Regions from separate parts of the Marinobacter sp. NP-4(2019) genome, predicted to be linked through region 3. Evidence: predicted binding sites of a transcription regulator. Region 3 holds the regulator's gene; each other region holds the start of a gene.

Region 1 (10,700 bases), 1.2 Mb from region 3:
TTGATGCCCGGGAAACCGAGCGCGTCCTGAAAGGGACCGATATTGCGGTGCCGCGCCTGCCGGATTACGCCCCGGTGATCTGGGACTATTGGGAGCGTCACCTGGATCCGGATCTGTTCAAGGACCGTACCCTGCGTGGCACGGTGGAAGGCAAGGTCTGTGTGGTGACTGGCGGCACGTCGGGCATTGGTCTGGCTACGGCCCAGAAACTGGCCGACGCCGGTGCCATCCTGGTAATCGGTGCCCGCAAGAAAGAGCGGCTGGCCGAGATTGCGGCCGACCTGGAGGCCCGCGGCGGCAATGTTCACGCTTACCAGTGTGACTTTGCCGAAATGGAAGACTGTGACCGCTTCGTGCAAACCGTTCTGGATAACCACGGCCACGTGGATGTGCTGGTTAATAACGCCGGTCGCTCTATCCGCCGGTCCCTGGCGCTGTCGTTCGATCGCTTCCACGATTTTGAGCGCACCATGCAGCTGAACTACTTCGGTTCCGTGCGTCTGATCATGGGCTTTGCCCCGGCCATGCTGGAGCGCCGCCGTGGCCATGTGGTCAACATTTCTTCTATCGGTGTGCTGACCAACGCCCCGCGTTTCTCGGCCTATGTGGCGTCCAAGTCCGCACTGGATGCGTTCAGTCGGTGCGCGGCCGCGGAATGGTCTGATCGCAACGTCACCTTCACCACCATCAACATGCCACTGGTGAAGACCCCGATGATTGCGCCCACCAAGATCTACGATTCGGTGCCGACCCTGACTCCGGATGAGGCGGCGGAAATGGTGGCGGACGCCATCGTCTATCGTCCCAAGCGGATTGCCACGCGCCTGGGTATCTTTGCGCAGGTGTTGCACGCAATTGCGCCGAAGATGGGCGAGATCGTGATGAACACCGGTTATCGCATGTTCCCGGATTCTCCGGCAGCGGCTGGTAGCCGGTCGGGCGAAAAGCCCAAGGTATCCTCGGAACAGGTGGCCTTTGCGGCGATCATGCGGGGGATTTACTGGTAAGCTGGGGACTTTGTCGGAATTCGCGACGCTCTTGCCGACCTACAGTATGGCGTATGCCGGGATATACCGTAGGTCGGCTTGAGCGCAGCGAAAGCCGACGCCCAGGCCTGCCCCGGACCATCCTTTTATTCTTCCATCTCACTGATCAGAGGTGGAGGAAATCCCCCCAGTTCCTTCCAGCGATTGACGATGCCGCAGAACAGATCCGCTGTCTTTTCCGCATCATAGGCTGCCGAGTGGGCTTCCTTGTTGCTGAAAGGAATGCCGGCCAGTTTGCATGCCTGTGCCAGCACGGTATGGCCATAGGCCAGTCCGGCCAGTGTGGCGGTATCAAACGTCGAGAACGGATGGAAAGGGTTGCGCTTGATGTCTGAACGCAGGGCGGCCGCGAACAGGAAGTTGTGATCGAACGTGGCGTTATGGCCCACCAATACCGCCCGTTTGCAGTCGTGGGCTTTGACCGCCTTGCGGATCGGGCTGAAAATCTCACTCAGGCCTTCCCGCTCGGGCACGGCTTCACGCTCCGGATTCCAGGGGTCAATACCGGTGAAATCGAGCGCGGACTGTTCCAGGTTGGCGCCTTCAAAAGGATCAATCTGCTGGACGTGGGTTTCCATACGTCTCAGCCAGCCATCTTCGTCCATCGTCAGCAGGACCGCAGCCACCTCCAGAAGGGCGTCTTTTTCGGGATTGAAGCCGCCGGTCTCGACATCCACAACAACCGGGAGAAATCCCCGGAAACGTCGGGCCATCGGATGCGGTTCTTTGTTTTCGTCAGTCACTCAAACTCCTAGGGTTTGGCCGGGGTACGGTGTTAAAGGTAATGAAAAAGGGGGGGCGTGTTCAGGCGCCCGTCAATCGCCACGTCAGTGTTTCTCCGGCGCGAAGCGGGACGATGGTGCCATCTGCCAGTGGAAGTTCCTCAGGCATGGTCCAGTTCTGCCTGACCAGTGTAATGGTGTCGGTATTCCGTGGCAGGCCATAAAAATCCGCGCCATTGAAGCTGGCGAAGGCTTCCAGCTTGTCGAGGATGCCCAGCTCCTCAAAAATCTCGGCGTACAGGGCAATCGCGCCGTAGGCCGAGTAGCAGCCGGCACAGCCACAGGACGCTTCTTTCTTGTCCTTGCCGTGGGGCGCGGAATCCGTACCCAGGAAGAAGCGTTTGTCGCCACTGGCCACAGCATCCCGCAAGGCCTGTTGGTGCCGGTTTCGCTTCAGAATCGGCAGGCAGTACAGGTGAGGGCGAATACCGCCCACCAGCATGTGGTTGCGGTTGTACATCAGGTGCTGCGGCGTCAGGGTCGCAGCCAGGTTGTCGCCTTTGTGCTGGCGGACAAACTCGGCGGAATCGGCGGTGGTAATGTGTTCCAGCACGACTTTCAGATTTGGAAATGCGTCGAGGGTCGGTGCCAGCACACGTTCCAGGAACACTTTTTCCCGATCAAAAATATCAATATCCGCATCGGTCACTTCGCCGTGGACCAGCAACAGCATGCCGCAATCGGCCATGGCTTCCAGTACCGTATAGATGTTGCGGATATCCTTTACGCCAGATGCAGAGTTGGTGGTGGCACCGGCCGGGTACAGTTTGGCCGCGACCACGCCGGCGAATTTTGCCTCGCGGATGTCCTCTGCGGTGGTGGATTCGGTCAGGTAAAGGGTCATCAACGGCTCGAACGGGAGGTCACCGGCGGCATTCAGGATGCGCTGTCGATAAGCCATGGCGTCACTGGCGGTCGTTACCGGTGGCACCAGGTTGGGCATGATGATCGCGCGGCCAAAACACCGGGCGGTGGCCGGCACCACATCGTTCAGAACGGCGCCGTCTCTTACGTGCAGGTGCCAGTCATCGGGGCGGGTGATGGTCAGTTGTTCGGTCATGCGGTGTTTCCAGCTATTTGTAGGGCCGGGCGGATGCCGGCGTAAATTTTGGCGGGATTATACCAGATGCCGTTTGCAATTGTTTCCGGCAGGGGGCTAAAGAAACGATTCGATCCGCCGTTAAACAGGGAGCAACCCAGATACTGACGGAAAGATGCCATGGTCAGACTTTCAACCTTGTTTCCTCGTACAGCCACGCTCGCTTCCCTGGTGTTGCTGGGAGCAAGCGGTACTGCCCTGTCGTCCAGTTTTGGTGCCGGTATAGAAAACAGCCAGTGGTATGTCTCCGAGTCAGTCTTTGAGTGTGCCATGGTGCATGAAGTTCCCGGATACGGCCGGGCCGTTTTCCGCCACAAGGCCGGTGAGCAGTTGTCATTTTACCTGGAGTCGGATACCACCCTGATGCGGCCGGGGAGGGGTAGCCTGGTGGTGGAAGCGCCGGCTTGGCGCCCCGGAGCTGCTCCGCGCAGGGTGGGAGCCGTTAATGTAGGTGAGGGCCGTCGGCCCGTTGCTCTCAGTGCCCGTCAGGCGATGGTGATCGCCAGGGGCTTGCTGGATGGCATGACTCCGACCGTCACGCGGGCATCCTGGTATGACGGCAGTCCGGTCCGGGTGCGTGTCTCCAACATCAATTTCGCTGGCCAGTATGAAAGCTATCGTGCCTGCACCACCAACCTGTTGCCGGTTAACTACGACCAGATCAAACGCTCGCGGATTCCTTTTCGTGCAGGCAGTACCAGCCTCTCAGCGGGTGACCGGCAGTTGCTGGACAATATTGTGACCTATGTGCAGGCGGATTCCACGGTGGAGCGTATTTTTGTGGATGGCCATACTGACAGCAGCGGCAGCCGCATTGATAACCGGGCGCTGTCTGAGGAGCGAGCCAATGCCGTCGCGGATTATCTGATGGAGAAGGGGGTGCCTGAGGATCTGATCACCGTGCGCGCCCATGCCGACCAGTACCCCGTTTCCCGTCGACCGGCTGACAATCGGCGTACCACCATCCGCCTGCAACGCCAGGGTGAACGGCCTGAACTCCAGCAGGCCAACGGGTATGAGGCCGGATACTCCGGTTAACGGACGGAGCTTAATACTTCCAGGTGGGCGTTGACGCTTTCTGCCAGCGCTCTCAGATGGTACCCCCCTTCCAGCGTTGATATGACCCGGTCATTGGCGTGGTCACTGGCCACGCTGGTGATCATTTCTGTCAGCCAGCGATAATCTTCTACCTCCAGATTCAGCTCCGCCATCGGATCAAGCCGGTGGCCGTCAAAGCCCGCCGATACCAGGATTACCTGGGGCCTGAAATCCTGCAGTTTTTTCAGCCAGCCGGCCTCCACAGCCTTACGGTAATCCAGTGCCGAACAGTTGGATTCAATCGGGATGTTGACGATATTTTCGGGCTGACGGTGCACGTGGGAGTGGGGGTAAAACGGGTGCTGGAAACTGGAGCACATCAGTATGCGTTCGTCACCACCAATGATATCAGCGGTGCCGTTTCCCTGGTGTACATCGAAATCGATGATGGCGACCCGTTCCAGCTGATGGAAGTTCAGTGCCCGCATCGCCGCCAGGGCAATGTTGTTGTAGAAGCAGAAGCCCATGGATTTACTGCGTTCGGCGTGATGCCCGGGTGGCCGCGCGCAGACAAAGGCATTGGTGACCTGGCTGCTCATTACCATATCGACAGCCTGAACATTGGCACCGGCTGCCAGCCGGGCGGCGCGCAAGGTGTCGGGCATCATGGCGGTATCGGGATCGGTGAAGACGCGTCCGCGGGTCGGTTGCATCAGGTCCAGCTGGTGGAGGTATTTCTCCGGATGCACCGTCAGCAACTGATCCCGTGTGACTTCATCAGGACGTACCCAGTCCAGCACATCACCGACGCCGGAATCGGCCAGGTAACTGATGATGGCAGAGAGCCGTTCCGGTGACTCCGGGTGCTCCGGGCCCATGTTGTGCTTCAGACAGTCATCATGATAGAAGAAAGCTGTGGTCATACGGGTCCTGACTACTCTTATTCTGCTTGCGTGTATTCTGCATGCGTGGTTTTTGCTTGTCTTTTCGCCAATATTATCAGGGATGCTACGTGGTTGCCGTGTTTCTTTGGTCTTATAGGGGTAATCGACGTTTTACATAGGGAAACAACCGCCTAAGATAAGGATAGCCTTATCAACGATTGGAAACGGCAAGGAGCTTGCGCTTGAGCACCCGCTATCTGGAAAGTCTCTTTAATCCATCGTCTATTGTGGTGATCGGTGCTTCCGAGCGGGCGGACAACCTTGGCGGCATGGTGTTGCGTAATATTCTGGGAGGCGGCTATCCGGGGAAACTCCTGGTCATCAACCAGAACGATTATGACAACGTGCACGGCGTGCCGTGTATCCGGAAGGTCTCGAAAATGGAGTTCAGCCCGGACCTGGCCATTATCTGTACACCCCCGGATACGGTCCCCAAGATGGTCCGCAGGCTTGGGGAAGCCGGGGTACGTACCGCTATTGTCATGACCGGGGGGATGTCCCGTACCCACAGTAAAACCGGACAGCCGCTGATGTACTCGGTGCGGGACGCTGCCCGGGAGACCGGAATCCGGGTGCTGGGCCCCAATACCATCGGGCTGATGGTGCCGGCCAGGAGCCTGAACGCAACCTATGCCCATATGGGGGCCATTCCGGGCAAGGTCGCTTTTGTCGGCCAGTCCGGTACCGTGGCCAGCTCCATTATCGACTGGGCGTTTGCCCGGGGTGTGGGTTTTTCCTACTTCCTGACCCTTGGTGACGGCATGGACATCGATCACGATGATCTGATCGACTACCTTGCCCAGGACAGTCAGACCCGCGCCATCCTGCTGCACATTGAGAATATTCCCAACCCACGGCGCTTTATGTCGGCCGTACGGGTTGCTTCCCGTACCAAGCCGGTCATTGCGGTCAAGAGCGGACGCACGCCGGAATCGGAGTGGTTTCCCCATCAGTTGCCGGCGGGTGTCAAACGTAGTGACCCCATCTACGATGCCATGCTGCAGCGTGCCGGTGTGCTCCGGGTTGATGGCCTCGGCCAGATGTTCGATGCCCTCGAAACACTGACTCGGATGCGTCCCTTGCGCCGGGAATCCCTGGCAATCATGGCCAATGGCGTGGGCCCCGGGGTTCTGGCCGTTGACCGGCTGATCGACCTGGGGGGGGAGCTGGCCAGCCTGTCGGATCACACTATTGAGGCGCTGGCAGAGAATCTGCCCCCGTACTGGACCCGCAAGAATCCCATTGACCTCAACTACGATGCGTCACCGGAACTGTACGCCAAAGCCATCAAGATCCTCGCCAAGGATCCCGAGGTGGCCAATGTGCTGGTGATGTATGCCCCAAGCCTGACGGAAGACAGCTTGCAGATTGCCGATGCGGTAATACAGGCCACCAAGGGCAGCCGGTTGAACGTGTTTACCTGCTGGTTGGGGCAGAGCACGGTGATGGATGCCCGTGACGAATTCTACCGCGCCGGGCTACCGTCATTTTTCAATCCGGAAAAAGCGGTGATGGCCTTCATGCAGCATGTGCGTCACCAACGGGTGCAGCGTCTGCTTACGGAGACACCGGAATCATTCACCGATCATTTTGACGACCGGACCCAGACCCGTCGTGTGGTGATGGGGGCGATGCGCTCCGGGCGCATGCACCTGTCAAACCGCGAAGCGCGGGAGGTTATTCGGGATTACGGTATCAACACCATCGACACCATCTACTGCGACGACGTGGAAGAAGTGCTGGAGGCGTTCGCGGTGGAGCGCCGCCCGGTGGATATCACTCTCATCCATCAACAGGCGTGTTACCCGTTTCTGGAGCTGAGTACCGGGCAGCGCCGGTTCAAGGGGACCATTCAGAAGCTCAACAGTGAAGCCGCGATCATTGATTCCTGCCGGGTATTGATGGATGAATATCAGCAGCATTTTCCGGATAGCGGGTTCCTCGGTTTTGCAGTCCAGCGATCCTACCAGCATGTGGGAGGGATTGAATTCAGCGTCGGTATTACCCGGGATTCGGTGTTCGGGCCGCTGGTGGTGTGTGGTGCCGCCGGTGCCCAGATCAATGTCATGACCGACCGCCAGATTGCGCTGCCGCCGCTGAACATGGTGCTGGCCCGCGAGCTGCTGCGTCGCACTTATATGTATAAACTGCTGAAGGAACATAGCCTGAAGCCCGAGGAGGACATCCGGGCGGTTTCGGAAACCCTGGTGACCCTGTCACAGATTGTCATCGATATTCCTGAAATCCGTGGCCTGGAAATCTCACCACTGCTCTTTAACGAACAGGGAGCCGTGGCAGTGAACATTGCCATCGACCTGGACGACAAACCCGGGCGGCCCATCATCCAGCCTTATCCCCGGGAGCTGGAAGAATGGATCGTGCTGCCCAAGTCCGGTCGCCGGGTGATTATCCGGCCGGTACTGGCGGAAGACGAACCGGCGCACCGGGCCTTTCACGAACTGCAGTCACCGGAGTCCATTCGCTACCGGTTCTTCCAGTACCGCAAGCATTTCTCCCGCGAGGACGTCGCCCAGATGGTGCAGATCGATTATGATCGGGAAATGGTGTTTATCGCCAACGCCCCCAGGGAAGACGCTGAAGGCGAGGAGACCCTGGGCACCGTTCGTGTCTGGACGGATGCCGATAATCTCCGTTGTGAATTCGCCGTCATGGTGCATGACAACATGAAGGGTGAGGGACTTGGTGTCGCGTTGATGCAGAAGATGATTGATTACTGCCGGTCACGGGGAACCGTGGAAATGGTCGGTAATGTATTGCCGGATAACCGGCCCATGTTGCAGTTGGCGGAGCATCTCGGTTTCGAGATCCAGTACAACATGGAAGAGGAAGTGATGGATTTGCGGTTGGTGTTGAACGAACCGGACAAGGACTGGCAGCGGGAGCGTCTGCTCAACAGCTCCCACTGACAGCCTAGTGTCCCGTCTGGCTTCAGGCCTCTTCGACAATCGCTGAGCGGTCCTCGCCGCCCAGCGCCTCCAGCAATCCCGGGATCAGCCTGGCCAGTTCCAGGGTCATCAGCGCAAAGGCCGCATCAAACCGGGCGGCGGCGTCGTCCGCATCCACATCGTCCAGCTTCTCCTGCAGAGTATCGCCGAATTTGAGCCGGCGGATGCCCAGTTCTTCATCCAATACGAACGACAGGCTGTCGTCCCAGGTGACCGCCAGTTTGGTCACCTGCATGCCTGTCTCGAGGTGGTTGCGAATCTCGTCTGCCTGGAGATCGAGCCCCTTGCAGCGCACAACCCCACCATCTTCGGAGGGATCCTTGAGTTCACATTCGCTGCCCAGAGTCACGGTGGCGGGCAGGTCAACGGTTTCGTTCAGCCAGCCGGTGAAGGTGAAGGCCGGTGCCTGCTCCACGGCCGGCGGCCGGACGGGCAGGGAGCCAAGGCTTTTGCGCAGGAATGACGCCAGGTCCTCAGCCTGCTTGGCGGAACCGGCGTCGACAACGAGAACGCCGTCTTTCGGTGCCAGATAGGCGAAGCAGCGGCGGTTCTTGGAAAAGGCCTGGGGCAGCATTTCCAGCATCACCTGTTCCTTGATCTCGTCTTTTTCCTTGCGGCGCACCTTCCGCCCCTGCTCGGCTTCAATGGCTTCGGCACGCTCCTCGACCAGCTCTTTTATAACGGGGCCGGGCAGGATTTTCTCTTCCTTGCGCAATGCGACCAGATGATAGCCATTGGTGCTGTGCACCAGCATGTCGCTGTGTTTGCCCAGAGGCGGAACCCACCCCTGGCGCGTGGTTTCCTGAGGACCGCAAGGCTTGAATCCATCCGCCTGCAGCTTTTCTTCCAGAGCTTCAGCGGTAATATCGAAAGGCTTGGTAAAACGAAAAACACGGGCATTACGAAACCACATCAGGGTCGGTCCTTGTCAGAGTTTCAAAATGGGGAAGGGATGATACGGCCACCGGTCAGTGGCCGTAAAGTGGCAGCGCCGGCGTCACATCACAGCTGCATGACTTCTACCATGACAGTTTTCACAATAAAGCCGACGACCCCCGCGCCCAGAACAGTAAACAGAGCGATGGTGCCAAACCGGCCGGCCTGGGACTTCTTGGCGAGATCCCAGACGATAAAACCCATCCAGACAATCAGGCCGGTGAGCAGCACCAGCATGGCAATCTGGGAAAAGACTGCTTCGTTCATTCAATACTCCGGAAATAATGACAGGGTTACTGCTCATCCCGCAGGAACAGCCAGTTGTTCTGATCTGACTGTTCTTCGCAGAAGTAGTAACCCTCAAGGTTAAAGCCTTTCAGGTCGTCCGCCTGGGTAATGCCATTCTGAATGGCATAGCGACACATCAACCCCCGGGCCTTCTTGGCGTAGAAGCTGATCATCTTGTACTGGCCGTTCTTCCAGTCCTTGAATTGTGGCGTGATCAGGCGGCCTTTCAGATCCTTCTTGCGAACGCTCTTGAAATATTCGTTGGAGGCCAGGTTCACCAGCACACCGTCATCCTCTGCCAGCAACCGGTTCAGTTCGGCAGTGATTCGGTCACCCCAGAACGCGTAGAGATCCTTGCCCCGGGTGTTTTCGAATCGGGTGCCCATTTCCAGCCGGTAGGGCTGCATCAGGTCCAGGGGCTTCAGTACACCGTAGAGACCGGAGAGCATGCGCAGGTGTTTCTGGGCAAACTCGAACTCTTTTTCACTGAAGCTTTCAGCATTCAGACCGGTGTAAACATCGCCCTTGAAGGCCAGGATGGCCTGGCGGGCATTCTCCGGCGTGAATGGCGTGTGCCACTGCTGGAACCGCTCGGCATTCAGCTGCCCCAGTTTGTCGCTGATGTTCATCAGGTTGCTGACCTGATGGGGTTCCAGGGTCTTGAGCTGGTCGACCAGTTCGCAGGCGTCATCCAGGAAGTCCGGCTGACTGAAGGTCTTGGTTGCCAGCGGGCTTTCGTAATCCAGGGTTTTGGCCGGGGAAATAACCATCAACATATCAGGCTGTCCTCATTGCAGAAACGTCAGTAACTGGTCCCGGGTAAATGGCCAGTCCAACTCGGCGCCGGTGTCGTTGCGTCGCAACACCGGGATACGGGTGCCGTAGCGCTCCACCAGGGCCTCGGACTGGGCAATGTCCACCACATCCACAGGGATGGGAGCCGGCATGGGCGTGTTTACGAGCAGGGCTTCGGCCAGTTCACACAGATGGCACTGGGACGTAGTATAAAACAGCAATTCCATTATTTCGGCTGGGCGTCCAGTTGTTGGCCATTGACGCCTGCGCTGTCCTTACCCATCAGGTACAGGTAGGTCGGCATCAGCTCTTCCGGTGCCGGGTTCTGCCGGGGATCTTCCGCCGGATATGCGTGGGCGCGCATGTTGGTGCGGGTGGCTCCCGGGTTCAGGCTGTTGACGCGCACATTGTGGCGCTCGTCGTCCAATTCCTCAGACAGTAGCTGGCTTAACCCTTCCACTGCGAACTTCGAGACCGCGTAAGCGCCCCAGTAGGCTTTGGCCCTGCGTCCCACACCCGACGACGTAAAGATAACCGACGCATCGGTAGACTTGCGCAGCAGTGGAATAACGGCGCGCGTCAGCAGGAAGGGGGCGGTGGCGTTGACGTGCATGACCTGATTCCAGGTTTCCGGATCGTACATCTCCACCGGGCTGCGGGTACCGAGTATGCCGGCATTGTGTAACAGACCATCAAGGCGACCGAAGTTGTCTTCGATGGTCATGGCCAGTTCTTCGTATTCCTTGACGGCCGCGCCCTCCAGGTTTAGAGGCGCAATGGCCGGCTTGGGATGGCCGGCAGCCTCA
Region 2 (10,700 bases), 2.1 Mb from region 3:
CCATGTCGTACTGACCCTGGCGCACCAGATCGAAAATACCGAATGGCGCCTTGTGCTTGTTGGAAGAGTCAATACGGAACTGCAGGCGACCACCGGACATCTGCTCAGCCATCGCGGCCATATGTCGGGTCGTTTCCCCGAGGATCGGCGAGCCCGGCCCCCAGGTTTCCGCCAGTCGGATGGTGTGCGTTTTTTCGGCCATCAGCGAAGTGCTGAGAAGAGACAGCACTAACGTAAAAGCTGCGAGGAAGGGTTTGCGGAAAGTCATTGTTGGCATCGTATTACCTGTTATCGGTTGTTGTCTGATAATCCCGACAATAGTAGCGTGCCAAATACCGCTTAGCCAATGCAGCGGGCACCTGTTCCCGGTGCCCGTTGCATGGATGCGCTGCTCACTATCGCGCCAGTTCCACCAGGCGATATCGTACCAGCTCCGGATCACTTTCGATGTCTGCCTCCGTGTATGGGAAGCGGATCCATTGTTTACCGGAATAGGCCTCCGTCATATCCCTGAAGTAGGGCGATGCCGGGTCGGTTGACTGGGAATAGGTCACGAACCCTTCCGCAACCGGTTGCCCCTGGTCATCCCAGGTCACGGTCTGGATATAACTGTTGCCGTACTTAACGTCGTATCGACCATCGCTGATATCGTGTGGGCGCGAACTGGCGATGGTAAACGCTCCTTCGAATCCCTCACCGCCAAACACCGGGATCACCGTGTCGTGAATACCGGAAACCTGGAGGTCGCCCATGGCAGCGTCCATCGCCATCGGCGAGTCCTGTATGGCCTTCACCCCATCGGCAAAAGCCGCCTGCACCAGAGGACTCAGAACATTGAGAGTGGCCGGGGTGTTGACCGGGTCGGAGGGATCAAACGGCGTCAGCCACTTGTCCGGTGATTCCGCCGGCAACGGATCGATGTTGCGCCAGAACTCCCGCCAGATATGGCCGCCCACCGAACCCAGGTTGTGAGTGCCATCCCAGGCCTGAAGCACCGCGCAGGCTTCGGTTATATCCACCGGCTGACCATCACTGCCCAACAATGTACCGAGCGGGCAATAGGCGCTCAACACTGCGTCACGCGCCAGTTGCTCGGACATCAGCGAGCTGTCCAGAACAATGTCCTGCAGATTGGCCAGCTCGAAGCCGGTACTGCCCGGCCTACCATCGGAACCATCAAGGCGCTGGATAACCTGCTGCATACATTTACGGGTACGCAGGGTACGGGGAGTTTCCTCGTCACCGATGATGGCGGCGAATCCGGTCAGCGGCTCGGCGGGGTTAGTCACCCAGTAACTGTCATTGCAGTTGTGCACCCAGTCATCCCGCTGCAGGGACGGAAGATTCGAGCGCCCGAACACACCCTCGGCGGGGGCATCCGCGTCTGTGTCCCACTGACAGTCGGCGCGGGCACCATCCATCAGCGGCAGGCCCGGAGCCAGCAGATCAAATACCGGGGACAACGGCGTGGCGCAGGTCTGTGCCTTGGCATCCGGCACATTGGGCACTACGGTCAGGTCGCCGTAATAGGCCGGCTTGCCCGGTCCGGTTGCCACGGTATTAACCCAGGGCACGCCCAGCACGCTACCATGCAGTTCCACAAACTCCTCGAAACTGTCAGCCTGATTCCAGCGGAAAAATTGGTTCAGCAGGCGGTCATTCTCGGCATTGGCATCACGCAGGGTGTAGGCCTTGGCGTTTGACCAGTTCAGTATCGGCACACCTGCCGCTTCAAAGGTCAGCATGGGCCCGTAACGGGAACTGTAGAGTGTGCGGGTAACGTCGGTCACCTCGCCATTGTCACCCAGCGCCTGCACGGTGATGTCGGTGGCCTCCATATCCACAAACTCACCCTCGTACAGATACTGGGTAGGGTCGGCGGGGTTCAGGGTCAGCTCATAGAAACTGAAGCGATACGCGGTGGAAACCGTGTGGCTCCAGGCGAACTGATCATTAAAACCAATCAGCACCGCCGGCAGGCCATAGAGCGCAGCCCCCATGATCTCGGCCTGATCCCCGACTTTCAGGTGAGCGAGATAGAGGCGTTCGGTCTTCTCCCATGGAAAATGCGGATTGCCAAACAACATCGACTCACCGGTTCGACTGGCACCGGCAGACAAGCCGTACATGTTGCTGCCGATCGGTAATTCATCCGCAAATGGGAAGGGCAGGTCTTCGCTGTCATCAATCCCCGCCTCCGCAAGGGCATCCAGAATCTCGTCCGCGGACAGTTCCGGTACGTCCGTGGCCGGCGGCTGCGCCGTCGCCACACCATCAACAAAGACCGATGACGACGCCAGAACTGCAAGGCGGAGATACCGGCGGTACATATCATCCACTTCCATCGGCATCAGCCAGGGTTCACCGCGACAGGCCTCATGGCGCCCGGGATGCTGACCGTTCCTCAGCTCTTCAAGGTAACGGTTAAACCCGGCAACATAACCACGGGATGCCTCCCCCACTTCCGGATCACTGCCGGTCTTGAGGGGCCGGATGGCTTCGTCCGTGGCGGTTGCCCGCCAGAAAAAGTCAGCATTGAGGTTGGTGGTGGTCGCACCGTTGGACGGGATCTGATATGAGCCATCCGCCCCGAGGAAACGGGCACGCAAGCCGCGCACGGTCAGGGTATCCTCCGCTAGCAGGCAGAGATTGTCTTCCGCCTGCACGTACCCGTACGCGTATCCCATGCTGACGAAATCATCGGCTTCGATATGGGGAATACCGAAAGCGGTGCGTTTAACGGTTGCCTTGAAAAGTTGCTGTTCGCCGCCAACGACAGGCGCTGGGGCGTTTGAGTCATTATCGCTGCCGCCACTGCTGCTCAGGCAGCCGGAAAGCAGGATTGCCGTGAGGGCAACCCCGCCCAGTCTGGTTTTTTGTCTCATTGTCTCATCCGTCGTTGTTATTGTTGGTCACAAAGCTGACGCCCTGTCACCAATAAACGAACGACGAAGACAAAGGGTTCCGTTTACCCGTTCAATTTATACCTTGAACTGGCCAACCAGGGTCCGCAGGCTTTCGCCAAGACGCGCCAGCTCATGGCTTGCCTCATTAGTCTGGGTCACGCCGGTATCGCTGCGCTGGGCGGCATCGACAATGCGCACCACGTTCTGGTTGATCTCTTCTGCCACCTGGCTTTGCTGCTCGGCCGCGGTTGCGATCTGGGTGACCTGATCGTGGATCTGGCCAACCGATTTTTCGATGGTGCCCAGCGCACTGGTGGCGTGATTGATTCGCTCTACGGTTTCCGTGGAATGATCACGGGACGCATTCATACGCTCGACTGCCGCTCGTGACTCACTGACGAAGCCACCAATCATCTCGCGGATCTGGTCCGCGGACTCGGCGCTGCGCTTGGCCAACTGACGAACTTCATCGGCCACCACCGAGAAACCACGACCATGTTCACCGGCACGCGCCGCTTCAATAGCCGCATTCAGTGCCAGCAGATTGGTCTGCTCGGTAACGGCATGAATCACATCCAGCACCTGCTGAATGTCATCGGACTTCTCAGCCAGGGCATTGATGCTGCGGGCAGTCTCGTCAATTTCGCCGGACAGCCGGTTAACCGCAGCCTGCGCATTGGTGATGGTCTCACCGCCATCGCGGGCCATGCGATCGGCGTCTGAGGCGGCACTCTCAACCTCATTGGCGTTACCCGAAATCTGCTGGATGGTTGCCGCCATTTCGTTGATTGCGGAGGCAATCTGGTCGGTTTCCGATCCCTGCTCCTGGACCGACGTCCGGGTTTCGTTCGCCACCCGGCTCAACTCTTCAGCAGCCGAGGCCACTTGCTCCGTGGTGCTGCCCACTTCACGCATGGTGTTCTGGATCTTGATAACGAAGTTGTTGAAGCGCCGCCCCAGTTCCGCCAGCTCATCGGTACCTTCATCGGGCAGGCGCTGGCGCAGGTCGCCCTCACCGTCGGCGATTTCCTGCATCATGTCACTGACGGCTTTCAGCGGCCTGGTTACCGTGCGGCCAACAAACAGGCCAATGGCCAGCGCCGCCAGAACGACAATCACCGTCACCGCCAGGATAATGCCAAGAGTGGCCTGAATGTTCTTTTCGATATCCTCGCGAGCGGCATTGACCACGGCGTCAATATCCGTCACGTATACGCCGGCACCGACCATCCAGTCCCAGTCCGGAATAATCGTCGAGTAGGACACCTTGGGTTCTTCGTTGCCGGAAGCGGGGTTCACCCAATCGTACCCATAAAAACCACCGCTATCTGCAGCATCAAACAGGTTGCCAACCAGTTTCCTGAGTGTCGGATTATCCGTGGGGCCTTCCTTCGAAGGATCCGGGGCATAGGCCAGATTGTAGACGTCCCGGGTGTACGCAAAGACATAATTGGTTTTGTCGAAACGAATCGAACGCAAACGGGCTGCCGCCGCCTCCTTGGCTTCCCGCTCCGACAGGTCGGGGTCGTTCTTGGCTTCCAAGACCACGGCGCGGGCTGCATCCACCAGATTCTTCAGCCCGGTTTTACGGGCATCCAGCAGGCTGTCCTCCAGACGTTCGAGTTCTGCCTCTCCGTTAGCACTGATCTGACTTGCAGTAATCCAGGCAATGGTGGCAGCCGTCAGCAGGACGGGTAGCAATACAGCCAGTAGCAGTCGGGAACGGATTTTTAGTCGGGTCATCAGTGTCATCGGCGTGTATCCCATTATTATCGGTGCTTGATATGCAATTATGCACAGGCCCGCAACCACATCTGTTCCAGTTTGTTAAGGCGGTGTTACCCAAGTTCGTCACGGCAACGGGTTGCAACCACCAATCCGTTTAACGACAGTTGATTACGATGGGATACGTATCGGCCAGCCCGTTACGGACTTGAATCCGGTGTAGACTAAAGTACCAGACAACCGAGGCCACCCATGACCGACCTGTTCCTGATACGACATGGAAAATCGAGTTGGGCCGACGAGTCCCTCCGGGACCAGGAACGCCCGCTCAATGCCCGTGGTCAACAGCAGTTACGGGCACTGGCCCGGGCCGCACAGCACCTGGGCGCACTGGACGGCCTCGTTCTTTCAAGTCATGCCAGGCGTGCCACGCAGACATTGGCAGGAATCACGGCGGGAAAGGGCCCGCATACCAGGATCATTACCAAGGCAGAACTGTACACCTTTGACTACCGGGTTCTCCTGAAGCAGCTGGCGATCGCTGAGGATGAGCGCACCATAACCATCGTCGGCCATAACCCCGCCCTGCTGGACCTGGCGTCGTACCTCCTTGAAAGTCCACCGGACAGCTTTCCAACCGGCAGCCTGATGCACATTCGCTTGCCGGCACGGCCGTGGAGCCAACTCAAGAAGCGAAGCGGTACGTTGCAGGCCTTGTTAACACCAAAAGACATCAGCTACTCGCAGTTCATCCGCAAACGCAAAAAGACACCACGAACCTCAAACAAGCCGCTGGCAAACCACATTCCGGATGTGCTGGTTCATCAATACCAACTCATGCGGGACCTGGAAGCCGGCGTGATGCACGGATTTGATGATGAGTTTCTTCACCAGTACCGGATCGCGATCAGGCGCTCCCGCGCCATTGCAGAATCCGTGGTCGAGCTGACGGGTGACACCGGCCTGAAAAAAGCGTCCAGACACTTGAAGCGCCATGCCAGGGCAACCAGTGCCCTGCGAGATCTCCATGTGTTTATTGCAAATTTCGACAAAACACTGGGCGAAGCCGGGGCGCTGTCGTTCTTCCAGTCGGCAGCCAATACCCGACACCAGCAGCTAAAAGAGCACCTGCAAAAACCAACCTATCAGCGGGAAATGGACCACTGGTATCGACTGATCAGCTCTTCCGCCTTCCGAAAACTCCTCGGAAAGCTTACCCACCAGGATATCCGAAACGCCCTTTCACGGCGTATACGTCACTACAACGAACTCGCACTAACACTGGATGAACACTCCCCGGACGAAGACATCCACACCTTGCGCAAATTGCTCAAACGCATCCGTTACCTGATTGAACTGGACAAACCCACCCTGGGTGCGGGCATCAAGGACCTGAAACGGTGGCAACAATGTCTGGGTGATTTTCAGGACCTTCATGTCCAGCTTGAACTGCTAGAACAGTTCCAGAACACGGAAAGTTGCATCGACACCGGCAGCGGGACAATCAACACTCTCACAAACAGCCTGAAACGAAAAAAGGCCAAGCTGCGGAACAAGATTCTTACCCTCGGGAAAATTCGTGAAATCAGAGCATGACGCACATGCTGGTTGTGACCACAAGCCAACTGAGCAACCCAGTGGTTTTCTGCATCTTTGTGGTAGCCGGTAATGGGTTGCTTCATAGACTTCAAAGACAACAGGCCTTGTATTTTTTACCGCTACCACAGGGGCACGGCTCGTTGCGGCCGGGTTTCAACTGGCCTTCCGAAGTTTCGCCGGACACGTAGTACCAACGCCCCTCTTCCCTTATGAAGTTCGATACCTCTTCCAGATACCCCCAACCATCGCCGAGACGGTAGACCGCGCGGAAATGTACCGTTCCGGCATCACCCCGGACAGAAGATTCAAGAATGCGAAGGGACGACCAGTCCGGCGACTGTTCAAGATCCAGGAATGGGGGGCGGGTACTTTGGTGCCAGGTTTCCAGCAGATAGTCGGCAAGCCTGAACACGAAGGCGCAATAACGCGAGCGCATCAACGCTTCCGGCGTCGGTGCCGGGCCGCCTTGATGCAACGGCCGACAACAGGCATGGTAGGCTTCGCCCGAACCACAGGGGCAGCGTTGCTGTTCAATGGAGGATTGAGCTGTCATCCGGATACTCTCATTCCACTATACTGATAAAAAGGGGGCACAGTTTATCAGTTCCAGGCGTTTCCGGACTGTGCTATCAAAATCCCTTACCTTCAATCGGTGACTTGTTTTGGACGAAGTATCCCTGGTTCATATTCTGCTTGCCAACCTGACGTTACTTGCAGGTGCTTGCCTACAGGGAGTTGCGGGTTACGGTATAGGCACTTTTTCCGCGCCACTGTTGTTCCTGATCAGCCCATTATTTGTGCCCGCCCCGCTCGTTCTCAACGCCGTGCTTCTGACGGTATTCATGCTGTTCCGGTACCATGAATCGTTGCAGATCCGCGAAGTACGTTTCGCCATCGGAGGCGGTGCATTAGGCACCGTACTTGCCGGCCTGACACTGCTAATCCTGTCACCCAAGGGCTTCGAGCTGATCTTCGGGGTACTGATACTGACCGGAGTACTGCTGAGCATTGGCGGCTTACGCCCAAGACTGAACGCCCGCAACAGCGTGCTGGCGGGTGCTGCGTCCACCTACATGGGTACGATTACCGCGGTGGGCGGGCCGCCCATCGCGCTGATATACCAGAATGAAAAGGGGCCATTGGTGCGCGCGAACATGTCCGCCTTCTTTCTGGTTGCCAGCTTTTTCAGCGTCACTGCGCTGTTTGCCTCCGGCTATCTCGGCACCCGGGAACTCAACCTGTTCGCCCTCACGTTTCCCGGTGTTCTGGGCGGTTTCTGGCTCTCGGGGAAACTGGTCCACCGCCTGCCGGTAGACGGACTTCGACCTATTATTCTTGGAATCGCCACCGTAGCAGGTGCGGCGGCTCTGGCTCGTGGCTTACTGACACTCCAGATGTAATCCCCGCTTCAGTCCGCCCACAGCCGTGCCCGGAATCGGCTTCGCCGCCACAGCATAGCCAGCCAGAGCGCATGGAGATTGATCAGCAGGGCCAGCACCCATTCAAAGGCGTCGTCCTTCTGGTCATGAAATTCGGGCACCACGCCATCGAGAATGACCGATAGGATACCCACTGCGAGCGTGAACTGGCACAGTTTCAGAAGCCGTGAACCGGTACTACTCCAGGACGGATGATTACGGAGCGCGCCACTGACCAGGAGTTCGGCAATGAAGGTTAGCGAGAAATACAGAACCACTCCGGTGCGTCGAACCAGGTTGAAGCCGTCACCGGTGTGACCGAGCGCCAGGGTATACGCCATCAATGACAGGCAGGCGATCAACCCGAGCCAGGGAATCCATACAACTCCGGTTGAATTAATTCCCAACTGGCGCAACCAGTGGCCATTCAACCACCAGAACAGAATGCCCAATACGGCCGCTGGTAGCATCGCACCCTTGAAGATGAAATAGGCCATGCCATCCCGCCCGGTGCGACTGATGCTGGTGCAGCTGTCCCAGTACGGAATACAGGCCGAAACGTGGCCTTCCAGCACAGAGACCACAAAGGTGATGTGAATGGTCAGAAACGGAATAAGGCCAGCGGCAAGCGCCAGCCACCATAGCGGCACACTCCTGCGGTCGGCCATGCAAACCCTCCAAATGGCAGGCTACTACATATTGATACCATACGCCTGCCTCCGGATGTAACCACACAGCAAACTCATTGGCCGGCGGTATTACGGACGTTTAGTCACGGCCATGGTCAGGCGGGAAATACAGGTGGTCTTGCCCTGTTCATTCTCAAGGCGGATTTCCCACACCTGGGTGGCGCTGCCAATGTGCAGCGCCCTGGCCGTGCCATACACCCACCCCTCCGTCACCGGGCGAATGTGATTGGCGTTGATGTCCAGTCCCACGGCAACCGTGTTGGGGTCTTTCAGGCAGCAGTTCGCCGCCATGCTCCCCAGGGTTTCCGCCAGCACAACGGAGGCACCGCCGTGCAGGATGCCAAAAGGCTGAACGGTGCGCTCATCAACCGGCATGCGGCCTTTGACATAATCATCACCAACTTCCAGGTACTCGATGCCCATGTGATGCACCGCCGTGTTCCTGCTGGCTTCCATCATTTGTTCGAGGTTGGGGGTCTGGGTCCAGATTGCCATGGTGTTTCTACCTCCTGAGGCCATTAGATACAGATGAATCAGGACCGAGTTTATACAGGTAGGTAGCGAACGACCATAGGACTTTTACATACCTGCTCCCTCAATGAAGCACCCGGGCAGGGCGTGCGGCCCGAGGAGCAAAGGGCGTTGTGGGCCAGTTGAGATAGTCGGCAAAGAAGTCACAGTGCATGGAGGTGTCCAGCAATACCTCCATGCACTCCTCAACGCCACAACAGCCATCTGGATCGGACGCGCACAGGCCATCGGGCTGCAGCTGCTCCAGCGCCCTTGCCAGAACCCGGTCCGCGCCGTAATGATCACCCTGGTCCCACAATGCACGAAATACCAGTATCGCCGAAAGAGTCAGCTCAATGTGCATGCACTGATCATGATGACGGTGACACAGGCAGGCCAGATCGAACGCACTACCGGACATCGTGATGACATTGCGCCAGTCCCCCTTCTCATATCGGGCGAACGCGTTTTCCATCCAGACCAGCCACAACTCCTTTTGTTCATCCAACGGCAAGTCGGCAAATACACGGCGGTGATTGGGGCACAAAAATTCCATATCGGCTCCTCATGTTGATTTATTAGATGATAATACTTCTCATTATCTTTTATTTGCAAGCGCCGGACTTGTAATCGCTAATGAGAATTGTTTGCATCAGTTTTTTTAACTGCTAACCTTCCCATAAGTCGAGACCAACAGGAGAGGGTGAGATGAGCAGAACAGCAACCCAATTGGCCGGTAACGCCAGCAGCATCTTTCGGGCGTGGCTGGATTTAAAACGTCAGGCCAACCCGGGCACACAAAGCCACGGCGCCCGCGGGCAATCCATTCCCAAGGGCGCCCGGCGTAGAAGTGATACATCCCGTTGACGGCTCCAGGACGGGCTGATTTCAGCCTGGCTCCAGACGCTCAGGGCCAGTGTTCATCCCGCATTTCCCGCAGCCATCCGGGAGCCTGCTGGGCTTTTTCGAAGTTGAACAGGCCCGTGTCCAGACGAGCCACATCGGAAAGACTCGTGCCGTCTTCATCCGCGAAGGTAAACGTCTCCGCCACCCGGCAGCCCTCGCGATTATTCAGAATGTGGTTCAGGACCGTGGTCTTCCCGGCGCCAAGAAAACCGGACAGGACAGTAACGGGCAACCGGTTGTCTTTTATGGTTATTTTATAATCTCTCTCTACTCTGCGTGCTGAAAATGAATTCCTGAGGCTTCACATTAATTATGTTATAACATATCATTTATGCCGAAATCGACGACTTGCTCTCCTGTCATTTTCAACTCATAGCATCAGGACAAGGCCATGGCACATAAACCAGCAGCACTGGGAAAGCCGATTGCCGTTATCGGCGATCAGCCCGAATGCCTGACTGAAATCTTTCGGGACGAGATCAACCTGGCTGTCTGGAATCGTTCGTTGCAGCCCCGGGTTACGAGGTTTGCCGGATCAATCGGTGGGAGCCAGTAACGTGGGGCGCCTTGCGACCGGGTCCATTGGGCTGCTCAAGGGCGAAGCGTCGGACGGAAACGAGGGGCGCGGCCTTGTTCACAGGTCTCCGGCCCCTGGAGAGCACCCACGATTGGTCCTGGCGCTGGACTGGCTTTGACTTCAACTGTAAACGCAACGTTATAACATTTTTTGACGGATGACGATGAGCAAACAACCGTGTCCCTGACCATCCTCAGAAGCCAATTCACCAACCCATTTCCAATAATCAGAGGAATACCATGAAGCTGTTGAAAAACCATGCCAGTGCCGTTGCGCTGACCATCTTTCCGTTCACCGCGCTCCAGGCCAACGAACTGAACCCGGACGTCAGCGTTATCCTGGACGGCTATTACAAGCAGAACAACACTGC
Region 3 (10,700 bases):
AGGATCGTGGCGGCCAGGGTGCCGCCGATAACAATCAGGGCCGCCGGGCCGTTAAACAGGGAGCTGAGGGCACCGCCTTCCAGCAGATTCCCTCCCAGAATGGCGGCGAAGGCCAGGATGATACCCAGCAGGCTGAGAATATCCATCAGCTCACACCCTCGACCAACCTGGGGCCAATGTCATTGAGTGACAGCACCTCATCGGGCAGCCCTGCCCTGGCGACCGCCATCGGCATGCCATAAATCACCGATGACTTCTCATCCTGGGACCAGATGACAGAACCGCTCTGTTTCATCAGACGGCAACCTTCCTTGCCATCCGCCCCCATGCCGGTGAGAATAATGCCCAGGGTCTTGCCGGGAAAACTGCGGGCCAGGGAGCCAAAAGTCACGTCGACGCACGGTTTGTAATTGAGACGCTCGTCCCCCGGCAGAATTCGCACACGAGCCTGACCACTGCGGTTTTCAATCATCATCTGACACCCCCCCGGTGCCAACAGGGCCTGACCGGGTCGGAGCACGTCACCATCCTCGGCCTGTCGCACTTCAATGCGGCACAGCCTGTTCAGGCGTTCGGCAAATGCTGGCGTAAAACTGGCCGGCATGTGCTGAACCAGCACAATCGGTGCGGGGAAGCTGGCGGGTAATGTTGTGAGTACCTGTTGCAGCGCGACCGGACCACCGGTGGAGGTGCCGATAGCCACCACACTGTAATGTCTGGCCGGCGACCGACGGGATGGCTGTCTGGGAACCGCCGCATCAGCAGCGGGCTCCACCGGAGAACGGTGCGCCGACGCAGGAGGTCTGTCAGCACGATGCCGGACTTGCGGTGATGGTTGCTCCGGACGCGAAGCGGGCCTAGCTGTGGATGCCGGTTCCGCGCGTGTTGCCGAAAGGGGCTTCGCTCCGGGACGACTGCCAGCAACATCGAGTACACGGTCGACCAGAATTTTCTGGAGCTGGCTGGAGTCCCGGGCAATCTCCTCAAAGTTCTTGGGCAGGAAATCGACCGCACCGGCTTCCAGAGCATCAAGGGTCACCCGGGCCCCTTCATAGGTCAGTGACGAAAACATCAACACCGGCACCGGGTGGCGCTTCATGATTTCCCGTACCGCGGAAATGCCGTCCATCACCGGCATTTCGTAGTCCATGGTGATAACGTCGGGGCGCAGCTTCTCAGCCAGTTCCACCCCTTCCCGTCCGTTGGTGGCCACGCCAACCACCTTGATCTGACCGGATGCAGTCAGGATTTCCGTCAGGCGCTTGCGGAAGAAACCTGAATCATCAACAACCAGGACAGAAACTGTCATCCAATTCTCCTAAACCGAGGCTGTCCGTGCGCCTCAACCGTATTGTTGAAGCAGGCTGGGAACGTCAATAATCAGGGCAATACGTCCGTCTCCGGTAATTGTGGCTCCCGCCATACCCGGCGTCCCCTGGAGCGCTCGTCCCAGAGGTTTGATAACGACCTCTTCCTGACCGATGAGCTGGTCCACCACAAACCCGACCTGCCTTGTTCCCATCGCCACAATGACCACGTGGGCGTTGTCCGGTTCAGGCTCAGCGGCACCTTTTACCAGCCAGCGCTTGATGTGGAACAACGGGAAAACCTTGTCCCGCACAACGATGCATTCGCGACCGTCCACAATGTTGGTTTTGGAAAGATCCAGATGGAATATTTCCACAACATTGACCAGCGGAAGCGCAAACGACTGGTCTCCCAGCATGATCATCAAGGTCGGCATGATGGCCAGGGTCAGCGGCACCTTGATGACAATGCGTGAGCCCTTACCAAGCTCTGACTCCACATTGAGCTGACCGTTGAGCTGGCCGATCTTGGTCTTGACCACGTCCATGCCGACACCCCGGCCAGACACGTCCGAGATCTGATCCTTGGTGGAAAACCCGGCGGCAAAAATCAGGTTGTAGCACTCGTTTTCCGTCAGCCTGTCTGCCGCATCCTGATCGTAGATACCTTTTTCGACAGCCTTGCGCCGCAACACCTCGGGATCCATTCCGGCACCGTCATCCTCGATGGACAACAGAATATGGTCCCCTTCCTGCTCGGCGTTCAGGGTGACAGTTCCGATACGGGGCTTACCCGCCTTCTCACGGACATCCGGTGCCTCGATACCGTGATCCACGGAGTTACGAACCAGGTGAACCAGCGGGTCTGAGAGAGCTTCCACCAGATTCTTGTCCAGGTCGGTATCTTCACCGTGCATCACCAGATTGACTTCTTTCTTGAGGCTGCGGGCAAGATCCCTCACCACCCTGGGGAAACGGCCAAAGACTTTCTTGATCGGCTGCATCCGTGTCTGCATGACGGCCGATTGGAGGTCGGTGGTGACCACATCCAGGTTGGAAACCGCCTTGTGCATGTGCTCATCTTCGCTCTCGGCGCCAAGACGCTGCAGACGGTTACGCACCAACACCAGTTCGCCCACCATGTTCATGATGTCATCCAGGCGCTTGGTGTCCACCCGAACGGTGGTTTCGGCAGCAGGCCCCTGCTCCTTTGCCGCAGGCGCTGGCGCTTTTGCCTCGGTTTTCACGGGCTGGTCGGGCTTAACCTCGGGCCTGGACTCCTGCGATTGAGCCTTGGGTTCCGGTTCACTGGCCGCTGGCTTGTGGCCACTGTCAGCTGTCGGGCTGCCACCCTTGCCATGGAGGTCATCCAACAGCTTTTCAAATTCGTCATCGGTGATCAGATCGTCACTGCTCTTCTCTGCCTGGTCACCAACATCCTCAGCAGGCTCACTGGCTACCTCTTCCGCAGGTGCGCCGGCAAACTGCCCCTTGCCATGAAGTTGATCCAGCAGGGCTTCAAATTCGTCATCGGTGATTTCATCGCCGGAAGTGCTGTCCTCTCCCGGAACATTCGCGCCCGCTTCCTGGTTGGCCACGGGAGCGGATGGCTCACTGCCGTCAGCCAGCGCATCCAGAAGTTGTTCGAACTCGTCGTCGGTGATATCACCCTGATCTTCACCTAGCCCAGGATCGGCCTGCTCGTCCTGCTGAGCAACCGGGGCACCGCCTTCCGGTTCAGCCAGAGCATCCAGAGCCTTGATCAGTTGATCCGGAGCCGGCGTCAATTCTTCGTGATTCCGCACCTGCTCGAACATCGCGTTGACGTTATCAAGCGCTTCCAGCACCACGTCCATCAACTCCGAATCCACCTTTCGCTTGTGATTGCGAAGCGTGTCGAAGACGTTTTCGGCGGAGTGACAACAATTAACCAGCGCCTCGAGCTGAAGGAAACCCGCGCCACCTTTTACCGTATGGAAACCGCGGAATATGGCGTTGAGAAGATCGCTGTCATCCGGATTCTGCTCAAGATCCACCAACTGCTCGGAGAGCTTTTCGAGTATCTCCCCTGCTTCAACCAGAAAGTCCTGCAGGATCTCTTCATCGGCATCAAACGCCATGGGTTACCCTCTTCATTCAGAAACCGAGACTGGACAGAAGATCATCAACATCGTCCTGACCCGACACTACATCTTCGCGCTTATCGGCATTCATCTGGGGACCGACACCCTGTTCGGCGGACACTTCAGCCGATTCAATTTCATGAACGGTGCCTGTCAGTTGATCGACATGGCTGGCCATGACCACCAGACTCAACAGGTGTTCTTCCACTTCCTTCACCAGATTAGTGACCTTCTGGATCACCTGACCGGTCAGATCCTGGAAGTCCTGTGCCAACAGGATTTCCGACAGGTTGTTGTAAATGGTGTCGGCGTCGTCGGTCAGCGTGACGAAGAAACGATCTATCCGGCCGTAGAGATCGCGAAATTCCGCAGGCTGCATTTCCCGGCGACGAAGGCGTTGCCATTGCTCCCTCAGGACCGCGGCCTCATCACGGATGACGTGTGCCCTGGGCATGGTTTCCTCGACCAGGTCCATGGTGCGATTGGCCGCCTGGCCGGTCATTTTCACCACGTATTCCAGCCGGTCGGAAGCGTCGGTCATTTTTGACAGGGCTTCCTGTTGTTCCGCGTTGCGGGGATCAATCTGGAAGTTCCGGATCGCCTCGTGGAGACTGCGAGTAAGCCGCCCGACTTCCCGGTACAGGCTCTGATCCCGGACCTCGCTGAGATCATTGATCAGGGTCATCGCTCGGGCATAATTACCGGAATTGACGTGCTCAACCAACTCGTTAGCCTGTGTGCGGAGCTTTTCGGTCACCTCCGGATCAAGGCCGTGCGGATTCTTTTTGCTATCGCTCATGAGAGCCCATCCGACCTTTGGTTACTGGATTCGCTCGAAGATTTTTTCAATCTTCTCCTTGAGGACCGCTGCGGTAAACGGCTTCACCACATAGCCATTCACCCCCGCCTGTGCGGCAGCAACAATCTGATCCCGCTTTGCTTCCGCCGTCACCATGAGAACTGGAAGGGTTTTCAGCTCCTCATCGGCGCGCACTGCCTTCAGCAGATCAAACCCGGACATACCCGGCATGTTCCAGTCGGTCACCAGGAAGTCATACTTGCCACTTTTCAGCATGGGCAGCGCAGTGTTGCCGTCATCGGCTTCGTCGGTATTGGTGAATCCCAGATCACGCAGAAGGTTCTTGATGATCCGTCGCATTGTGGAAAAATCGTCCACAATGAGGATTTTCATGTTCTTGTCCAATGGGACCTCCAGTTTGTAACACCCGGAATACGTTTTATCTTTCTGCCAATAACCTGGCAGGCCGGAGATTTCACCGCTTATTGTGTGGGGATTGCCCCAGTTGTAAAGCGTCGGTTACCAAAAGCTACAGATGGCCAACCTCAGTACACGTTGAGCTGGCGGGTTTCCGGCCTGTTAACCGGCCGCCTCTTTTTGCCAGCCAGTCAGACGGCCCCGAAGTCTCAGTGCTGCCTGACTGTGTATCTGACTGACACGACTTTCGCTCACCCCGAGAACAGCGCCAATTTCCTTGAGGTTAAGCTCCTCCTGGTAGTACAGGCTGAGCACCAGTTTCTCCCGCTCGGGCAATTCTTCAATCGCTTGCACCAGACTTCGCTTGAACGCTGCGGAAGTGATGTCATCCAGGGGATTATCACTGGCCTCTGCTTCTTCTAACGGCAGCTCCCCGGATTCATTGAGCTCATCAAGGCTAAAAAGTCTGCCACTGTTGGCATCACTCAGGCTGGCATGGTACTCGGAAAGCTCCATTCCCAGCTCGTCAGCGACTTCCTGATCCTGAGCTTCACGACCGACACGGTCTTCAACAGCCTTGATGGCCTGGGAAATACGACGGGCATTGCGATGAACAGAACGGGGCACCCAGTCACCCTTGCGGATTTCATCCACCATGGCGCCCCGGATGCGGATACCGGCATAGGTTTCGAAGGTTGCGCCCTTGGTGGAACTGTACCTCTGAGCAGCCTCGAGCAGCCCGATCATTCCGGCCTGCATAAGGTCCTCCAGTTGAACCGATGCCGGCAAGCGGGCCATCAGGTGCAGTGCGATTTTCTTGACCAGCGGGGCATGCTCTTCAACGAGCCGGGAAGCGCCCTTGACGCCGGTTTTCTGATAGATTCCCAGGTGTTTCGCCAATGTCATGCGTCCGGTTTTGTTTTTTTGGTGACAGAATCAAATTCAGACTTCGACGAGCCGCTCCACAAAAAACTCCAGGTGTCCGCGGGGTGATGTAGGTAGCGGCCAGTTGTCGACTTTATCGGCCAACGCCCTGATCGCCAGTGACGCTTTTGCCCTGGGATAAACTTCCAGAACCGCCTTCTGCCGCTGCACCGCTTTCTTGACAGCTTCATCGTAGGGCACGATCCCCACGTATTGTAGTGCCACATCAAGAAACCGCTCAGTGACCCGGGTCAGTTTTTCAAACAGATGCTTGCCTTCCTGCTCATTTCGTACCTGATTGGCCAGAATACGGAAACGGTTCGTGCCATAATCGCGATTCATCAGCTTGATCAGGGCGTAAGCGTCGGTGATGGATGTGGGCTCATCACAAACCACCAGCAACAGTTCCTGTGACGCCCTCAGGAAACTGACCACCGATTCGGAAATGCCCGCCGCAGTATCCACGATGAGCACATCAATCTGGTCTCCGAGTTCGCTAAACGCGTTGATCAGGCCGGCATGCTCCATGGCACTGAGCTGAGTCATACGCTGGGTGCCTGAAGAGGCCGGAACGATTTTGATGCCACCCGGACCGTCGACCAGAATGTCCCTAAGGTCACAATTGCCAGCCAGCACATCTGACAGGTTGCGGTTGGCGGTAATACCCAACAGTACGTCAATATTGGCCAGGCCCAGGTCGGCATCCAGCAACACTACACGACGCCCTTTCTGCGCCAGAGCGATCCCCAGATTGACCGAAACGTTGCTCTTGCCAACGCCGCCCTTTCCGCCAGAAACTGCAATCACCTGTACCGGATGTGGTTTACTCATACTTGGTTTTGTCTCTCGCCACGTTTAACCGAAGGCTCAGTTGTCATTCAACGGCGCCTGTTGCACGCCGGATACTCCGTCATCCGGTATGGCCGGGGATGGTATTCAGGCCCCCTCCGCCACCGCCCGTTGTTGCTGGAGTGTTTTCAGCCGCTCCACGGCCAGCCGAACCAGGGGTACGGCTTCGGCATGATGCAAATCTTCGGGGATCTTCTGACCATCCGTGTAATAAGCCACGGGCAGACCAGACTCCATGACAAACCCCAAAGACTCGCCCAGGGTAAGGGCCTCATCTATTTTAGTCATCACACAGCCCGCAAGATTAGCCATCTTATAGCAATGCCAGACGGATTTCATGATGCGCGGCTGGCTAGTCGCCGAAACCACCAGGTGGGTCCGGATCCTGTGGTGACTGCGGGCCAGTTCTGACAATTGCTGCTCGTAGCCCTTGTCGGAGCTGGTGAGACCGGCGGTATCAATCAGCACCAGGTGACGGTCGGACAATTCATCCAGGATATCGTCCAGGGAGTGACTTTCATCCACCACCCTGACCGGTACATTGAGGATGCGACCAAACACGAACAACTGCTCATGGGCAGCCACCCGATAACGGTCAGTGGTCACCAGCGCCAGGGAATCGGCACCGTGGCGGAGGACATGGCGCGCCGCCAGTTTGCCGATGGTGGTGGTCTTGCCGGACCCGGTGGGCCCGACCAGAGCATAGACACCCCCCTGATCCAGCCATTCGGTACGGGAGGTTTTTACACCGGTGGCCAGCATTTTCAGCGACTGTTTCCAGCCCTCCTCCAGGCGCCCGCCATTGTGCCGGCGGGACAGGGAATTGGCCAGATCGAACCCCAGGCCGAATTCCTGCAAGCGCTCGGAAAGCCGCTGCTGGACAGCATTGGCTGCCGGTTTTTTGGGCTCCTGTCCGCGGGCTCCCATCAGATCCCGCAGCGAACTGATCTCCGCACGCATCTGCGCCAGCTCATCAGAATAGCCAGCCGACGCCGGCGCATAATCCGAATCCGCCGTAGCGGGCTCCAGATCCAGAGCGGAATCTTCAATGAAGGCCGTGTTGTTGGCATAACCGGCCCCGATACTGGCCCGCTTTTCACGGACTTCACGGATACGGTCCCGGGAACGCCCAAGCTCCTCCTCCAGGTGGCGATGTTGTTCCGCCTGCATTTCCGCCAGGCGGGAACCATTGGTCGCCTCCCGGGCCTTGTCGCCCAATCGCTGACGCGCCATATTTTCGTCATAATCCAGGGCTGTCACAATTTCCACGCCACCGTCCACCCGGCGATTGGAGAGAATCACGGCATCCGGGCCCATCTGTTCCCGCACCTGCTTCAATGCCTCTGCCATGCTCTGAGCAAAAAAACGCTTTACTTTCATGATGCCTCATCCTCCACCGGCAACGCTGTGCCTGCGCTGTCCGCTTTGTCATCCGCCGCCGTTACTGGCCTACGGACGCCACAATGGTAATCTGCTTGTTATCCGGAATTTCCTGGTAAGACAGGACGTGCAATCGCTCAACCCCATAGCTGGCAAACTTCGCCAGTACCGGTCGCAACGGGCCTGACACCAGAAGAATCGCTGGCTTGCCAAGCATTTCCTGGCGCTGGACGCTCTCCTGCAGGGATCGCTGCAGCTTTTCGACCATATTCGGCTCCAGTACAAGGCCTATGTCTTCCTGACCGCCGGATTGTTGACTCTGTTGAACAGACTTCAGCAATAACTGTTCCAGGTCTGGATCCAGGGTAATGACCGGGATTTCCTGCTCATTGCCACAGATACTCTGAACGATCATCCGACGTAGCGCCTGACGGGCCACCGTGGTCAGCAGTTTCGGGTCCTGACTCTTGGGATGAACGTTGACAATGGACTCGGCAATCGAACGCATATCACGAATCGGCACCTCTTCCTTGAGCAGATTCTGCAGCACTTTCAGCAACAGGCTGATGGAAATGGTGGTCGGCACCAGCTCTTCAGCCAGCTTGGGAGACACCTTCTCCAACTGGTCCAGCCATTTCTGGGTTTCTTCGTGGCCGAGCAGTTCGTGGGCGTGTTTCTGCAACACCTGATTGAGATGGGTAGCCACCACCGTACTGGCATCCACCACGGTATAACCGAGAGTCTGTGCCTGATCCTTCTTTTCAGGCTCGATCCAGCTGGCGTCCAGGCCAAAGGCCGGATCCTTGCCGGCAATCCCGTCGATCTTGCCGAACACCTGGCCCGGGTCAATCGCCAGTTCACGGTCGGGATGAATTTCAGCCTCGGCAAGCGTCACTCCCATCAGGGCGATGCGGTAGACGTTGGGCATCAGATCCAGATTGTCACGGATGTGTACCGACGGCATCAGGAATCCGAGATCCTGTGACAACTTCTTTCGCACCCCCTTGATACGGCTCAGTAACTGGCCGCCCTGGGACTTGTCCACCAGGGGAATCAGGCGGTAGCCCACTTCCAGCCCCACAATGTCGACTGTGGCCACATCATCCCAGCCCAACTCCCGGCTTTCGCCCGGCGCCGGCAGGGCCTGCCCGTGATCGCCACTATCTCCACCGGGGGGCAGATCTCGCCCCGCGGGCTGCATACCACCGCGAGTCGGGAACACGCCTTCTTCTTCAACTGTCTGACGCTCTCTCTTCCAGATCAGATAGGCAGTAACCGCAGCGATGATTCCCAGACCCAGAAATGCCACATGCGGCATTCCGGGAATAAGACCGAGAAGGATCAGGATACCGGCGGCAATGGACAGCGCCTTGGGGGCACTGAACATCTGATGCAGGATCTGCCCACCCATGTCCTGGCTGGACGTGACCCGTGTCACCATGATTGCAGCCGACGTCGACAGCAGCAGCGAAGGAATCTGCGCCACCAGACCATCACCAATGGTCAGCAAAGCATAGTTCTGTGTGGCCGTTCCAAAATCCAGACCATGTTGAAGCATACCGATGGCAATACCGCCGATCAGGTTGATGGCGAGGATAAGGAGGCCCGCAACCGCATCGCCCTTGACGAACTTGCTGGCACCGTCCATAGAGCCGTAGAAGTCCGCCTCCTGGGCGATCTCGGAACGTCGATGCTTGGCCTCGTCCTGATTGATCAGCCCGGCGTTCAGGTCGGCGTCGATGGCCATTTGCTTGCCGGGCATGGCATCCAGAGTAAAGCGCGCACTGACCTCGGACACCCGGCCGGCACCCTTGGTCACGACCAGGAAGTTGATGATCATCAGGATGGCGAACACCACCAGGCCTACGGCGTAGTTGCCGCCGATCAACACCGCACCGAAAGACTCAATCACCTTGCCGGCGGCGTCCCCCCCCTCATGGCCGTTAAGCAACACAATCCGCGTGGAGGCAACATTCAGCGCCAGGCGCAACAGGGTTGCCACCAGCAGCACGGTCGGGAAAGACGCAAACTCCATCGGTCGCAAGGCGTAGACACACACCAGCAGTATGACAATCGACAAGGTGATGTTGAACGTGAAGAAAACGTCCAGCATGAATGCCGGCATCGGCAGTATCATCATGCCCAGCAAGCCCATCAGCATAATGGGGATGCCAAGGTTACCCCGCGTCAGGGATTTGACGTTGTTCAGGACTAAAGCTCTGTCCATGCCTGGAAAATCTCCGCGTGGCCGTGCCTGCAGGCGTTCAATGGGTCGAAAATATGACGCTGATACGTCGTTTTCCGGGGTATCCGCAAGATCCGTACCACCCCTTACGGGATTTCACTTCCCGGTGCCTGACGCGCCCCTCCAGATACGGTATCCTTGCGCCAATCCGACACAGCCGACGCTGGCAAACGACACAGAGAGAAAGGTGACCCCATGCCAATCCACGAGGTTAAGCACCCCCTGATCCGCCACAAACTCGGCCTGATGCGCCGCGCGGACATCAGCACCAAGAATTTTCGTGAACTGGCACAGGAAGTTGGCGCACTGCTGACTTACGAAGCCACCCAGGACTTCTCGCTGCAGGAGAAAACCATTGAGGGCTGGGCCGGCCCGGTCAAGATCGAACAGATCCAGGGTAAGAAGGTCACCATCGTGCCGATCCTTCGTGCCGGCATGGGCATGCTGGACGGCGTCCTCAGCCTGATTCCCGGCGCCCGAGTCAGCGTGGTCGGCCAGATCCGCGACGAGGAAACCCTGGAGGCCAGCACCTACCTGGAAAAACTGGTGGGCGAATTGGACCAGCGCATGGCGATGATCATTGATCCGATGCTCGCCACCGGGGGCTCACTGATCTCCACCATTGATCTGCTGAAAAAGGCCGGTAGCACGGAAAT

Evidence for each region. Region 3 encodes FliA, which starts transcription of late flagellar genes. Its sites were predicted from a motif close to CTAAAGTTTNNNNNNNNNNNGCCGNTAA; they were not measured.
Region 1: EHN06_RS07735 (flagellar protein MotY) is a predicted target of FliA. The motif match lies at 2,985-3,012, and genes of this name have one in related genera.
Region 2: EHN06_RS02190 (methyl-accepting chemotaxis protein) is a predicted target of FliA. The motif match lies at 4,817-4,844, and genes of this name have one in related genera.

Annotation. Positions count from the first base shown of each region.
Region 1 is NZ_CP034142.1:1,689,982-1,700,681, forward strand. It holds gene EHN06_RS07720 (SDR family oxidoreductase) at 1-1,007, shown strand, start outside; gene rnt (ribonuclease T) at 1,133-1,789, opposite strand; gene pyrC (dihydroorotase) at 1,851-2,888, opposite strand; gene EHN06_RS07735 (flagellar protein MotY) at 3,048-3,965, shown strand; gene EHN06_RS07740 (histone deacetylase family protein) at 3,962-4,888, opposite strand; gene EHN06_RS07745 (GNAT family N-acetyltransferase) at 5,092-7,836, shown strand; gene rdgC (recombination-associated protein RdgC) at 7,859-8,788, opposite strand; gene EHN06_RS07755 (DUF2788 domain-containing protein) at 8,878-9,078, opposite strand; gene yaaA (peroxide stress protein YaaA) at 9,105-9,875, opposite strand; gene EHN06_RS07765 (glutaredoxin family protein) at 9,888-10,121, opposite strand; gene EHN06_RS07770 (YciK family oxidoreductase) at 10,121-10,700, opposite strand, start outside.
Region 2 is NZ_CP034142.1:485,031-495,730, reverse strand. It holds gene EHN06_RS02200 (TRAP transporter substrate-binding protein) at 1-268, opposite strand, end outside; gene EHN06_RS02195 (penicillin acylase family protein) at 396-2,885, opposite strand; gene EHN06_RS02190 (methyl-accepting chemotaxis protein) at 2,982-4,658, opposite strand; gene EHN06_RS02185 (CHAD domain-containing protein) at 4,884-6,227, shown strand; partial or broken gene EHN06_RS21595 (DUF3565 domain-containing protein) at 6,254-6,313, opposite strand; gene EHN06_RS02175 (YchJ family protein) at 6,319-6,783, opposite strand; gene EHN06_RS02170 (sulfite exporter TauE/SafE family protein) at 6,893-7,630, shown strand; gene EHN06_RS02165 (hypothetical protein) at 7,639-8,316, opposite strand; gene EHN06_RS02160 (hotdog fold thioesterase) at 8,407-8,832, opposite strand; gene EHN06_RS02155 (hypothetical protein) at 8,933-9,403, opposite strand; gene EHN06_RS21120 (hypothetical protein) at 9,556-9,714, shown strand; partial or broken gene EHN06_RS21740 (GTP-binding protein) at 9,893-10,000, opposite strand; gene EHN06_RS21375 (DUF1826 domain-containing protein) at 10,145-10,309, shown strand; gene EHN06_RS21370 (DUF1826 domain-containing protein) at 10,296-10,448, shown strand; gene EHN06_RS02140 (hypothetical protein) at 10,570-10,700, shown strand, end outside.
Region 3 is NZ_CP034142.1:2,887,410-2,898,109, forward strand. It holds gene EHN06_RS13145 (flagellar motor protein) at 1-146, opposite strand, end outside; gene EHN06_RS13150 (protein-glutamate methylesterase/protein-glutamine glutaminase) at 146-1,309, opposite strand; gene EHN06_RS13155 (chemotaxis protein CheA) at 1,343-3,427, opposite strand; gene EHN06_RS13160 (protein phosphatase CheZ) at 3,444-4,229, opposite strand; gene cheY (chemotaxis response regulator CheY) at 4,251-4,634, opposite strand; gene EHN06_RS13170 (RNA polymerase sigma factor FliA) at 4,809-5,552, opposite strand; gene EHN06_RS13175 (MinD/ParA family protein) at 5,589-6,401, opposite strand; gene flhF (flagellar biosynthesis protein FlhF) at 6,507-7,799, opposite strand; gene flhA (flagellar biosynthesis protein FlhA) at 7,861-10,026, opposite strand; gene upp (uracil phosphoribosyltransferase) at 10,240-10,700, shown strand, end outside.